Regions from separate parts of the Streptomyces sp. NPDC059454 genome, predicted to be linked through region 1. Evidence: riboswitches for the same ligand, from Rfam matches in the RefSeq annotation. Region 1 holds a riboswitch; each other region holds the start of a gene.
What was found. Region 1 has a riboswitch for cyclic di-AMP ahead of ACFXAE_RS07285 (transglycosylase SLT domain-containing protein). Riboswitches for the same ligand answer to the same signal wherever they lie in the genome.
Positions count from the first base shown of each region.

Region 1 (4,203 bases):
CCGCCTCCGGGACGACACCTGGGGCCAGGACCGCGCCCTGGCAGTCCGACACTCCGAGCCCGATCGCCCGGCCCTGCCCCAACACACCCCGCTCGTACGGCAGGAAGCCCGCCGGTTGTGCGCCCGCGTACAGCACGGCGACCCGGGCCCGCGGGCGCACCCGGGCCGCGGTGATGCTGAACTCCGGTTCCATGAAGGGGTTGCGCGGTGCGTCCGCCGCGGCGCGCAGCTCCCGCCAGCGCTCCCGTTCCCCCTCGCCGAGCTCCTCGGGCCTCAGCACGCGCATGCGTCCACTGCTCACCTGACCCCCCGATCAAGTCCCCCCTGGACTCTTGGAAGGTACCGCCCGGGACCAGGTGGACGGTAGATAGCGGACCATGTTCTTGCCAAACGGGGAAAGAGTCCTGAACCGGTCCTTACCCGGCACCGAGAGAAGGGGAACCACACCGAAAGCGAGCGCAAACGGGCACGGTGAATCGGACCGTCGAGTTGTCCGTATTCTCTGATCATGGCCGCACCCACCGATTGCTCGCTCATCGCCACCGACCTGGACGGGACGCTGCTGCGCGGCGACGACACCCTCTCCGACCGGTCCCTCGCCGCGCTCGCGCGGGCGGGGCGGGCCGGTGCGCAGCACCTCGTGGTGACGGGGCGCCCGGCCCCCAGAGTGCGGCCGCTCCTGGACGACCTCGGCTGCACGGGGCTCGCGGTGTGCGGACAGGGCGCGCAGGTGTACGACGCCGGTGCGGACCGGCTGCTGTGGTCCGTGACGCTGGACCGGGAACTGGCGGAGACCGCGCTCGGCAAGATCGAGGCCGAGGTGGGGGAGGTGTACGCCGCGGTCGACCAGGACGGGGTCGACGGGCTGACGCTGATCGAGCCCGGCTATCTGATGCCGCACCCGACCCTGCCCGCGGTGCGGGTCGAGCGGCGCGGGGAGCTGTGGGACCGGCCGATCAGCAAGGTGCTGCTGCGCCATCCGGACCTGTCCGACGACGCGTTGGCGGCGGCGGCCCGGTCGGTGGTCGGTTCGCTGGCCACGGTCACCATGTCGGGGCCGGGCACCGTGGAGCTCCAGCCGTGCGGGGTGACCAAGGCGACCGGCCTTGCGCTGGCCGCCGAACACCTGGGGCTGAGCCCGGCGCGGACGATCGCCTTCGGCGACATGCCGAACGACATCCCCATGTTCGACTGGGCGGCCCACGGCGTCGCCATGGCCAACGCGCATCCCGAGCTGAAGGCGGTGGCGGACGAGGTCACCGCGTCGAACGAGGACGACGGCGTGGCCGTCGTCCTCGAGCGACTGTTCGGCGGGGCGATGACGCTCGCCCGTCAGCGGGTGGCTCAGTACGCGCCGAAGACGTTGTCGATGGAGCCGTAGCGGTCGGCGGCGTAGTTGCAGGCCGCCGTGATGTTCGCGACCGGGTCGTACGGGTCGAAGGCGGTGCCGGGCACGTGGTAGGCCGCGAAGGTCGGGTCGATGACCTGCAGCAGGCCCTTCGACGGGGTACCGGCGGCGGCGTTGGAGTCCCAGTTGTTGATGGCGTACGGGTTGCCGGAGGACTCGCGCATGATGTTGCGGTGGATGGCGTCGTAGCTGCCCGGGATGCCGTGCTGCGCCATGACGTCCAGCGACTCGCGGATCCAGCCGTCGAGGTTGTCCGGGTACGCCGTCACGGAGGCGGCGGTCGTCGTCGGCTCGGTGGTGGCCGCGGAGGCACTGGTCGCGCCGAACAGCGGCAGGGCGACCACGGCGACGCCGGCGACGGCGAGGGAGCGGGCGAGGCGGCGGCGGTGCTGACCGAAAGCAGGCATGTCTGGGTTCCTCTCCTACGCCTGCGAGGTGAGCTGTCGGGTTCGGGCGGGAGAGTGCCCGGCCGTGCCCCTGCGGGCATGGCTTCACCCCTAGCCGTTCCGGCACGTGTCCGGCCCGGCGGCTTACCTGGGTCCCCCGCTCCTGCCGTTCTGAGTGATCGTCGTGGGTTGATCCGGGCGGCGGCAGGATTAGGCGTCCACCCGGCAGGCCCGGAACGTATGCGAGAGCACATGTCGGGAACAAGTGCGGACATCACACAAGGCGCCGTTTGATCTTGCAATGGGGCTTTTGGGATGCTTGATCCTTTGCAGGTGCCAAGGGTCAACTCGGCGCTGTGGGAAGGCTGGAGGCGGGTGGCGGCGGGTGGCGGCCGGTGGCGGGGGTGGTGGATCGCGCGTGACCCACTTCACCGGGGATTCCCTCTGGGTACATTTCTCACCAAGGGGAATTCACTCGGTATTTGCGGCAAATCGGACGTCAGGGCGGGCGGGGTGATCCGCGCGGTGGGCCGCGGCCCGGAAGGCGGGCCGGGGCCGGGTCGAGGAGTGGATTGCCGCGTCCGGGAAAGGCGAGGAATGTCCGTTGTTATCAACCGATCAAAATCACTCCGTTCCTGATCCTCTGCAGCCCTGCCGGTAACCCCGGGCGCTGGCGGTGATCGAAACGTGACCGGATACGCTGACTTGAGTGAAGGCAGCGACCTATCGACATTCCGTGTAATCGCCAGTGGACACCAGCAGACAGGAGACCCCTCGTGACCGTCGTCGGGCCGTTCGGGCTGAGCGTGCGGGACCAGGCTCTGGAAGCCGATGTCCAGGCCGGAATGACGGCTGTCGAGGAAGGGCTGCTCGAGGCCACCAAGAGTGAGGTCCCCTTCATCACCGGGGCCGCCCAGCACCTGGTGCGGGCCGGTGGCAAGAGGTTCCGTCCGCTGCTGGTGATGCTCGCCGCCCAGTTCGGCGACCCCTACGCGCCCGGTGTCGTGCCCTCCGCCGTGGTGGTGGAGCTCACCCACCTGGCCACGCTGTACCACGACGACGTGATGGACGAGGCCGAGGTGCGGCGCGGGGTCGACAGCGCGAACGCCCGCTGGGGCAACTCCGTCGCGGTCCTCACCGGCGACTTCCTCTTCGCGCGGGCCTCGCACATCCTGGCCGACCTCGGTCCTGAGGCCGTGCGGGTGCAGGCCGAGGCGTTCGAGCGGCTGGTCACCGGGCAGATCCTGGAGACCGCGGGACCGCAGGACGGCCGCGACCCGGTCGACCACTACCTCGACGTGCTCGGCGGCAAGACCGGCTCGCTGGTCGCCGTCGCCTGCCGGTTCGGCGCGATGATGTCCGGGGCCGAGGAGACGGTCGTGGACGTGCTGACCCAGTACGGCGAGCGGCTCGGCGTCGCCTTCCAGCTCGCCGACGACGTCCTGGACATCGCCTCCGACTCCCACGAGTCCGGCAAGACCCCCGGCACCGACCTGCGCGAGGGCATCGCCACCCTGCCCGTGCTGCGGCTGCGCGAACGGGCGGCCCGGCTGGGTCTCGCCGACGACATCGCCCTGTGCGAGCTGCTCGACTCCGACCTCACCGACGACGTCCGGCACGCCGAGGCGCTGCGGCTGCTGCGCGCCCACCCCGCGCTGGAGCAGGCCCGCCGGGACACCGTGCGGTACGCCGAGGAGGCGCGCGCGGCGCTGGCCCCGCTGCCGGAGTGCGAGGCGAAGACGGCACTCGTGCAGCTGTGCGACGCGGTGGTGCACCGCGCGGGCTGAACCGGCCCGGACTCCCCGTGACCCCTACGGGGCGGGGGAGGAAACCGCCCCGCGTGTCATACCCCAGCAGTACGTGGAGTTGCGTCCGGGGTCTGACGAATCCGCCTGCCGGATTTGGTCAGATGGACCACGACGGACAACACCACTTCTCACCGATTCGGGTGAGAATGGCGGCTCAGGGTGAGACTGGTGCGAGGTCACGAGACGAAAAGCCGCCGCCGACTACGGAGGTAGGGCACACATGGCACCGTACGAATCCGACGACATGACGACCGCGGGGGAGGCCGACGAGCCGCGCACGCGACGGCGCAGGGCCGCGCGGTACGTCGTCCCGGTCACCGTGATGGGAGTGGCGGCCGCGACCATCGGTCTCGTCCCCGCGATCGCCGACTCCGGCGACCCCGACCTGCCGGAGATCACCGCCGCGCAGCTGATAGAGAAGATCGCGAAGTCGGACGTCGAGCAGCTGTCCGGCACCGTGAAGATCACTACGGACCTCGGTCTGCCGAACCTCGGCGGACTGGAGAGCGGCCTCACGTCCGGCGCCATGGGGCAGGGCGAGGACGGCGGCTCCTCGGCCGACCCGTCCGCCAAGCTCACCGAACTGGCGTCCGGCACGCAC
Region 1 covers NZ_JBHYVC010000007.1:107,128-111,330, forward strand. The annotation lists gene ACFXAE_RS07275 (GNAT family N-acetyltransferase) at 1-286, opposite strand, end outside; gene ACFXAE_RS07280 (HAD family hydrolase) at 509-1,381, shown strand; gene ACFXAE_RS07285 (transglycosylase SLT domain-containing protein) at 1,345-1,815, opposite strand; cyclic di-AMP (ydaO/yuaA leader) riboswitch at 1,821-1,989, opposite strand; gene ACFXAE_RS07290 (polyprenyl synthetase family protein) at 2,571-3,581, shown strand; gene ACFXAE_RS07295 (outer membrane lipoprotein carrier protein LolA) at 3,823-4,203, shown strand, end outside.

Region 2 (4,203 bases), on a different contig from region 1:
CTCGCGGTGTACGCGGCGTTCATGGTGCCGGTGTTCGGGCTGCTGACCTGGCTGGTGGTGTGGACGCGGCAGCGGGAGCTGCGGACCGTGCGGGCGGAGCTGCCCGCGTACGTGGCCGCCGGATGGCTCGACGCGACGGAGCCGTTCGCACTGGGCTCGATGCGGGCGCGGCGCGTCGCCCGGCAGTACGCGCGCCGCCGCGGCGGGAAGGCGGCGGCGCGGTCGGTCGCCGCGTACGAGGCGTACGCGACGTCGCTGGCGTTCCTGCGGCACCGGGGGCGGCTCGGGCGGGCGGGGCCGGACTTCGTCACGCGGGAGCGGGAGCTGCTGCTGGAGCTGTGGCACCGGCGGGGAGCGGCCCGGCCGGCCCTGGAGCACGCGGCCCGTGTCACCGCGCCCCGGGTCCCGGTCGCCGCGGCGCCGTGGGCGGTGTACGGCGGGTACGGGAATCCGTCGTACGGGCACCCGTCGTACGGGCACCCGTACACCGCGTACGACTCGGACGCCCGCCGGTCCTGACGGGTCCGCACCGCCCCGGAGAACACCTGACCGGCAGCCCTGACGTCGGGGGGTCGTCGTCGGGACTGCCGGGGTTCAGGAAGCGGCGGGGCTCAGGGGGTGAGGCCCTTGTCGCGCAGCCACGCCATCGGGTCGATGCCCGAGGCGGAGCCGCCGGGGTGGACCTCCAGGTGGAGGTGGGCCCCGGTGGAGTTGCCGGTGGAGCCGACGCGGCCGATCACATCGCCGGTGTTGACCTTCTGGCCGACGCTGACGCTGATGGAGGACTGGTGGGCGTACCAGATCTCGGTGCCGTCGTCGAGCGTGAGCACGGTCTTGTAGCCGTAGGAGCCGTCATAGCCGGCGGAGGTGATCGTGCCGGTGTGGACGGCCTTGATCAGCGTGCCCGTGGGGGCGGCGAAGTCGAGGCCGGTGTGCTGGCCGGAGGACCAGTAGGCGCCGGCCTGACCGAAGGTCGAGGTGATGGTGTACGAGGAGGTCGGCAGCGCGTACTGCTTGGCCAGCTCGGCGAGGCGCTCGGCCTCGGCCTTCTGCCTGGCCTCCTCCTCCGCCTTCTCCTTGGCGGCCTCGGCCTTGGCCTTGGCCTCCTTCTCCGCCTTGGCGGCGGCCTCGGCGGCCTGCTTCTCGGCGGCGGCGACGGCCTCGGCCTGGGCCTTGCTCTCGGCCTGGTCCTGCTGCTGCTCGACCTGCGCCATGATCCGGGCGCGCAGTGCCTCACCGGCGTCGGCGGCGCCCTGCTCGGTGTCGACGGTGGTCATGCCGAGGGTGCTGAGGGGGGTGGACGATCCCTCGGGGGTTTCCTCGTCGGAGATGAGGGAACCCACATTGGGGAGGTCGGGCACGGAGATCGAGACCGGCGGCTTGCCGGTCTGGGCGCTGGCCATGCCGCCGGCACCGACGGCCGCGATGACGCCGACGCCCAGGACGGTGGAGCTGCGGGCGAGTCCCCCGCCGCGCTGCTTGGAGACGCGATGCCGGCCGCGCACGGGGCGAAGGGACTCCGCGGTGGGGTTCCACTCCTCGAAAGGGCCCTCGTCGGTGTGGCCGGCGCCGTAGGCGAAGGTGTCGCTCGGCTTGAACGGGGCCTCGGGGGCAGGCGGGTTGGACGCCACGTGGGCGCGCTCCTTTCCTTCCGTCTTCGCCTACCGGGTTAGCTGACGGGTTCGGAGCGGGAAGGTCTCCTACGCGCGTATACGCGCCGTGTTGCCACGGCGGTATCCGCGTGATTCACCCCATGGTGGTGGTTCCCCGGTTCCCTTGCGGGATTCGGCGCGTGCGCACGGAGCCGACTTCTGTGACGGCTGGGACGACCGCGCTGCGTTATCGAACGTTAATAGACGCGAGGGCCTGATTCCAAGCTGTTCCTCTTGATCATTAACGATTTCCACGGGGACTTAAGCGCCACGAGCGGCCAAAAACGGGCGAGTTGACCGCGCCCCGAACCCCGGACGGTTTCTGACCGTGCGTCAATTGTCATGCGCTGCGGGGTGGATCGCTCACGTTGAGTGAGAACGGGGAGCGGGGGAACGGGGAGCGGGGGAACGGGAAACACCGAGGGCCGGAATCCTTTGGATTCCGGCCCTCGGCCTTCAGTAGCGGGGACAGGATTTGAACCTGCGACCTCTGGGTTATGAGCCCAGCGAGCTACCGAGCTGCTCCACCCCGCGTCGTTGAAACCAGTGTACGCCATCCGCGGGACATGGCGCACACCCATTACGGGCGGCCCGGTTTCAGCCGCCGAGCAGGTGGCCGTTGGGGGCCTTGGCGCGGTCCTCGTGCTCCGGCAGGACGACGACGACGGCGCCTCCGGCCGCCAGTACCGCGCTGCCGTCGGCTCCCGGCACGAACGTGTCCGGCTCGCGCCAGGCCGTGACCACCCGCCGTACCCCCGCGTCCAGGATCAGCCGGGCGCAGGGCGCCGGCCGGGACGCGCGGCGGGCGCAGGGTTCCAGGCTGGAGTACACGGTGGCGCCGGCGAGCCGGGGGTCCGTGGGATCGGCCTTGGCGAGCGCGGCCTCCTCCGCGTGCACCACCGGGTCGGCGCCCTCCCGGGAGTGGCCGCGCGCCAGCTCCGTACCGTCGGCGGCCACCACGACCGCGCCCACGCTGAACGCCGTCTTGGAGGGCGGGCACTCGGCGGCCAGCTCGCAGGCGAGGGCCAGCCAGTGGTGGTCGGCGGCGGAGGGCAGCGGGCCGGTGCCAGGGGCGGTGGGCTCGTAGCGCATCAGGACGACGTCGCCGATCGGGCGGGTTTCCACCAGCCGCAGCCGGCCGCCCTGGTAGGAGCCGGGGCCGAAGAGGCGGGGGGCCTCCGGGGCGCCGACGAACAGCGGGGCGAGGACCAGCTGGAGCTCGTCGGCCAGTCCTTCGGTGAGGAGCTGGGTGTGGATCGTGCCGCCGCCCTCGACCATGAGCCGCCGGACCCCGCGCTCGGCGTGCAGGTGCTCAAGGAGCCGCCGCCAGTCGAGTTCGGTGCCGAGCGGGACGACGTCGGCGGCGAGACCGAGGGCGTGGGCGCGCCCGGCGCCCTCGTCGGTCGTGTAGAGGACCTTCTCGCCGCCGGTGTGCCAGAACCGGGCCGCCGGGTCCAGGTCGCCGGAGCCGCTGACGGTGACCTTGAGCGGGTACTCGGCCCGGCCCCCGGCGAGGCGGGCGGCGCGCCGCTCGGGCGAGTTGACCAGCAGCCGGGGGTTGTCGGCGCGGATCGTGCCGGCGCCGACCAGGATGGCGTCCACGGATGCCCGTACCTCGTCGACCCGGTCGAAGTCGGCCGGGCTCGACAGCAGCAGCCGCTCGGGGCCGGTGTCGTCCAGGTGGCCGTCGAGGGAGACGGCGGCGGACAGCAGGACGTACGGGTGGGGCATCGGTTCCTACTCCCAGGGGGCGGGCGGGCCTGCGGGGGTCCAGTCTGACAACGGGCGCGACCGGCCCGGGTACCGGTTCAGGGCTCGATCAGCCCCACGCGGATGGCGTACCGGGTGAGTTCCAGGCGGTCCTTCAGGCCGAGCTTGGCCAGCAGGTTGGCGCGGTGCCGCTCCACGGTCCTGGGGCTGATGACGAGGAGACCGGCGATCTGCTGCGAGGTGTGGCCCTCGGCGACCAGCTTCAGGATCTCCTCCTCCCGGTCGGTGATCGCCTTGGACGGCAGGGTGCGGCCCTCCCGCACGAGGTCGAGGTAGTGGTGGATGAGGGCGTTGACGGCGCCTGGGTAGAGGAACGGCTCGCCGCGCATGGTGGCGTGGCAGGCCTCGACGAGGTCGCGGTCGGCGACGGACTTCAGGACGTAGCCGGAGGCCCCGGCGGCGAGGGCCTCGAAGAAGAACTGCTCGTTGTCGTACATGGTCAGGATGAGGACGCGCGTCTCCGGCAGGTCCCGGGAGATCTCACGGGCCGCCTGAAGACCGGTCCGGCGGGGCATCGCGATGTCGAGAATGGCCAGGTCGGGGCGGTGCTCACGGGCCTGTTCGAGGGCTTCGGCACCGTCGGCGGCCTCGGCGGCGACGGTCAGATCCGGTTCGCCGTCGAGGATGAGGCGAACCCCCCGGCGGACCAGCGCGTGGTCGTCGGCGAGCAGGATGCGGGTGGGGGCCGGGTCGGTCATGTGTCAGCGTTTCCGGTCGGGGGACGTCGGTCACGGGGGCGGGGCGTGCGCGGATTCCCGTACGGGGACGAGGGCGTGTGCGG
Region 2 covers NZ_JBHYVC010000021.1:14,716-18,918, forward strand. The annotation lists gene ACFXAE_RS16790 (PrsW family intramembrane metalloprotease) at 1-519, shown strand, start outside; gene ACFXAE_RS16795 (M23 family metallopeptidase) at 612-1,631, opposite strand; cyclic di-AMP (ydaO/yuaA leader) riboswitch at 1,644-1,801, opposite strand; tRNA gene ACFXAE_RS16800 (tRNA-Met) at 2,113-2,186, opposite strand; gene ACFXAE_RS16805 (dihydrofolate reductase family protein) at 2,250-3,383, opposite strand; gene ACFXAE_RS16810 (response regulator) at 3,461-4,120, opposite strand; gene ACFXAE_RS16815 (HAMP domain-containing sensor histidine kinase) at 4,151-4,203, opposite strand, start outside.
Region 2: it holds a riboswitch for cyclic di-AMP, as region 1 does, so the genes downstream of both, ACFXAE_RS16795 (M23 family metallopeptidase) here and ACFXAE_RS07285 (transglycosylase SLT domain-containing protein) in region 1, are expected to answer to the same signal.

Region 3 (4,203 bases), on a different contig from region 1:
CTCGCCGCCGATGGTGGCCGCGAGTCCCACCCGGTCCACGAAGTCGTGGTGCGTGAAGCGGTGGACGTCCTTGGCGGACAGGCGAGGGTAGGGCGCGAAGAAGCGGTAGTACTTCGACTCGTCCGACACCTGCTCGTAGAAGCTGACCAGGCGCTCGGCGTCATCAACGGTGATGGGGCGGATGCGCGCGGTGCCGCCGTCGCGCAGCACCACGTCGGCCTCCCAGTGGGCGGGATACTCGTGCCGGTCCGACGAGATCTGCATGGGCCCCAGACTACGGCTCGCGTACGACAACGGCGCGAGGCAGTCTGTGGTGGACGACAGCCGGGCCGAGGCCGCGGTCCGGCTGTCGCCGGGAGCGGGAGCGGATGCCACTTCGGGCACGCTCCGGTACACGCTCCGGGCACGCTTCACGATGTGGGAAACTGGTCTAGACAACCCTGAACACCGAAGGGCAGCAACACATGGCTGAGCGCCGCGTCAACGTCGGCTGGGCCGAGGGCCTCCACGCCCGCCCCGCTTCCATCTTCGTCCGAGCCGCCACGGCCACAGGCGTCCCGGTGACGATCGCCAAGGCCGGGGGCGACCCCGTCAACGCGGCCTCCATGCTGGCTGTGCTGGGCCTGGGCGCCCAGGGCGGCGAGGAGATCGTCCTCGCGTCCGACGCCGAGGGCGCCGACGCCGCCCTGGACCGGCTGGCGAAGCTGGTCTCCGAGGGTCTCGAGGAGCTCCCCGAGACCGTCTGAGCACGTATGGGGTGCGGGAATGTCTCCTCACCGACACGCACCGCAACCGAAAGGCCCGCCCGGACCACCGGGCGGGCCTTTTGCTTTTCCCTTTACGGGCAGCAGAGATAACCCCCGAGAAATGAACCCTCTTTGTATACGGCACCTGTGTTAATGCCGAAGGCTCGGCATGTTTACAGGATGTTGCGAGTTCCTCACACGGTCCGCGCGGCCGGCGCCGGAGACGAAACGCAGGCGGTGCCCGGCGCTCGCGCGCTCGGTGTGCAGTGCCGTGACGGACCGCGCGCGGTCACCGTCGCCGCGCGCCACGGCGTCCACGATCGCGCCGTGCTCCGCCCAGTACCCGACCGGGTCGGGCGGCCCCTCGGTGGTGTACATCCAGGCGATCTTGTGCCGCAGCTGGGTCAGCGTCGAGGTCAGTGCCGGGCTGCCGGTGGCTTGGGCGAGCGTCTCGTGAAACCAGCCGCTCAGGGAGCGCAGGTCGTCGCTGCTGCCCTGGCGGGCGCGTTCCTGCCCCAGCCGGACCAGGCCGCGCAGCACCTTCAGATGGGCCTCGGTGCGGCGCTGGGCCGCGCGGGAGGCGCCGAGCGGCTCGAGGAGCATGCGCATCTCCAGCAGGTCGGCGGCCTCCTGCTCGGTGGGTTCCGCGACGCACGCGCCCGCGTGCCGCCGGGTCACCACGAATCCCTCGGCCTCCAGCGTGCGCAGCGCCTCCCGGACGGGGACGCGGGAGACACCGTAACGGCGGGCGAGTACTTCCTCGGTGAGCCGGCCGCCGCGCTCGTGGACACCCGCGACGATGTCGTCCCGGATCGCCGTGCACACCGAGTGCGCGGGAATACGCATGACCGACCTCCGGCTTAATCCCCGTGAAACGTCGACGATTGACGTGTGTTCCGTGACTCTATTCCAATCAGCGGGAATTCACGACGGCGGACCGGAATCCATGCATATTTTTTGGACAGGCCCCCGGAAACACCGATGCCCCGGCTCGGGGAGCCGGGGCATCGGGAAGCGGTCGGGTCAGAGGTTCACCCCGTGCGCACGGAGGTAGGCGACGGGATCGAGGTCGGAGCCGTACTCGGCGGTCGTACGGGCCTCGAAGTGCAGATGCGCGCCCGTGACGTTGCCGGTGGCGCCGGAGACGCCTATCTGCTGCCCGGCGGCGACCTGCTGGCCCACGGAGACGCCGATGGACGACAGGTGACCGTACTGGGTGTACGTACCGTCGTGCATCTTGATGACGACCTGGTTGCCGTACGAGCCGCCCCAGCCGGCCTCGACGACGGTGCCGATGCCGACCGACTGGACGGGGGTGCCGCTCGCGGCGTGGAAGTCGACACCGGTGTGGCTGCCGGAGGACCACAGCGAGCTGCCGGCCTGGTAACTGGTCGAGACGTACGAGCCGGGGATCGGGGAGACGAAGGTGTTGAGGCGCTCACGCTCGGCCTCACGCGCGGCGCGCTCCTTCTCCGCGCGGGCCTCCTCCGCCGCCTTGGCGGCCTTCTCGCGCGCGGTCTCCTCGGCGGCCTTCCGTGCGGCGGCCTCGGCCGCCTCCCGGGCGGCCTCGTGCTGGGCGGCCGCCTGGGCGTCGATCCGGTCGGCGACCGCGTCGCCCAGGGTGACGACGGGCGTGAGGCCGGTCTGCGCGGCGGCGGGTTCGGCGGCGAGTGCGGGAGCCGCGAGGGAACCGACGACGCCGGTGGTGGTGAGCGCCGCGACGCCCGCCGCGCGGGCGGTGCCGCGCTGCGTCCGGCTGGGACGACGGTGCTTGCCCGGGGCGCGGGTGAACGCCATGTACAGGCTGGTCCTTTCCTTCCCTCTCGCCTACCGGGTTAGCTGACGGGTTCGGAGCAGGAAGGTCTCCTACGGACCCCCTCGCGACACGCGCGGGCGTCCGATTCACCCCAGGGACTGCACGGGTCCCCGGCTCCCCTGGCTCGCGCCGTACGGGGACTCGGCGATGGCTGTCCGGTGCCGCGGATGCGGCGCACTGCCCGACGAACAGCCCGGATGACGCTAAGCGGGCCGTCCCCCCGTCCTCAAACGAATCCCGGTTTTTGTAGCGCATCCCACAGGGCAGACAGGCAACTTCCGCCCCGATTCGGGCACAAGCGGGCCCTGGTGACCTTCGTGTCACCAGGGCCCCACGCGCGCGTGCGCCTTCGCGGCTCCTACTCGGCCGCCACGACGGTGACTTCACCGATCCCGAGGGCCTCGACGGGCGCCTTGATCTGCGCCGCGTCACCGACGAGGACGGTCACCAGACGGTCCACCGGGAAGGCGTTCACGACGGCCGCGGTGGCCTCCACGGTGCCGGTCGCGGCCAACTGCCGGTACAAGTCGGCCTGGTAGTGGTCGGGCAGGTGCTGCTCGACCTGGTCGGCCAGGGTGCTCGCGACCGCCGCGGCGGTCTCGTACTTGAGCGGCGCCACACCCACGAGGTTCTGCACGGCGACATCGCGTTCGTCGTCGGTGAGCCCTTCCGCGGCGAGCGTGCGCAGCACCGTCCACAGGTCCTCGAGGGCGGGGCCGGTGTTCGGGGTGTCGACGGAGCCGCTGATGGCCAGCATCGCCGCACCCGTGCCGTCCGGGGCGGACCGCAGGATCTGCCCGAACGCCCGGACGCCGTAGGTGTAGCCCTTCTCCTCACGCAGCACGCGGTCCAGGCGGGACGTGAGGGTGCCGCCCAGGCAGTACGTGCCGAGCACCTGCGCGGGCCACACGCGGTCGTGCCGGTCGGGGCCGATACGGCCGATCAGCAGCTGCGTCTGGACGGCGCCGGGACGGTCCACGATCACGACGCGGCCGGTGTCGTCGGCGACCACCGGGGGGACGGGCCGCGGCTGTGCCGAGGAGCCGGTCCAGGAGCCCAGTGTGTCGCCGAGCAGCGCGTCCAGGTCGATGCCGGTGAGGTCACCGACGACCACGGCGGTGGCCGTGGCGGGGCGGACGTGCTTCTCGTAGAAGGCGCGTACGGCCGCGGAGTCGATGCCGGTGACCGTCTCCTCGGTGCCCTGGCGCGGACGCGACATGCGCGCACTCGCCGGGAACAGCTCCTTGGAGAGCTCCTTGGCGGCGCGGCGGGAGGGGTTGGCCAGCTCGTGCGGGATCTCGTCGAGGCGGTTGCGGACCAGCCGCTCGACCTCGCTGTCGGCGAACGCGGGCGCCCTGAGGGCGTCGGCGATCAGACCGAGTCCCTTGGTGAGCCGCGAGGCCGGGACCTCCAGGCTGAGGCGGACGCCGGGGTGGTCGGCGTACGCGTCCAGGGTGCCGCCGCAGCGCTCCAGCTCGGCCGCGAACTCCTCGGCGGAGTGCTTGTCGGTGCCCTCGGAGAAGGCCCGCGCCATGATCGTGGCGACACCGTCGAGACCGGCCGGCTCGGCCTCCAGCGGCGCGTCGAGGAGCACCTCGACGGCGACGACCTGCTGGCCGGGGCGGTGGCAGCGCAGCACGG
Region 3 covers NZ_JBHYVC010000011.1:123,809-128,011, forward strand. The annotation lists gene ACFXAE_RS11070 (GNAT family N-acetyltransferase) at 1-264, opposite strand, end outside; gene ACFXAE_RS11075 (HPr family phosphocarrier protein) at 465-746, shown strand; gene ACFXAE_RS11080 (GntR family transcriptional regulator) at 897-1,592, opposite strand; gene ACFXAE_RS11085 (M23 family metallopeptidase) at 1,770-2,543, opposite strand; cyclic di-AMP (ydaO/yuaA leader) riboswitch at 2,556-2,719, opposite strand; gene ACFXAE_RS11090 (M16 family metallopeptidase) at 2,921-4,203, opposite strand, start outside.
Region 3: it holds a riboswitch for cyclic di-AMP, as region 1 does, so the genes downstream of both, ACFXAE_RS11085 (M23 family metallopeptidase) here and ACFXAE_RS07285 (transglycosylase SLT domain-containing protein) in region 1, are expected to answer to the same signal.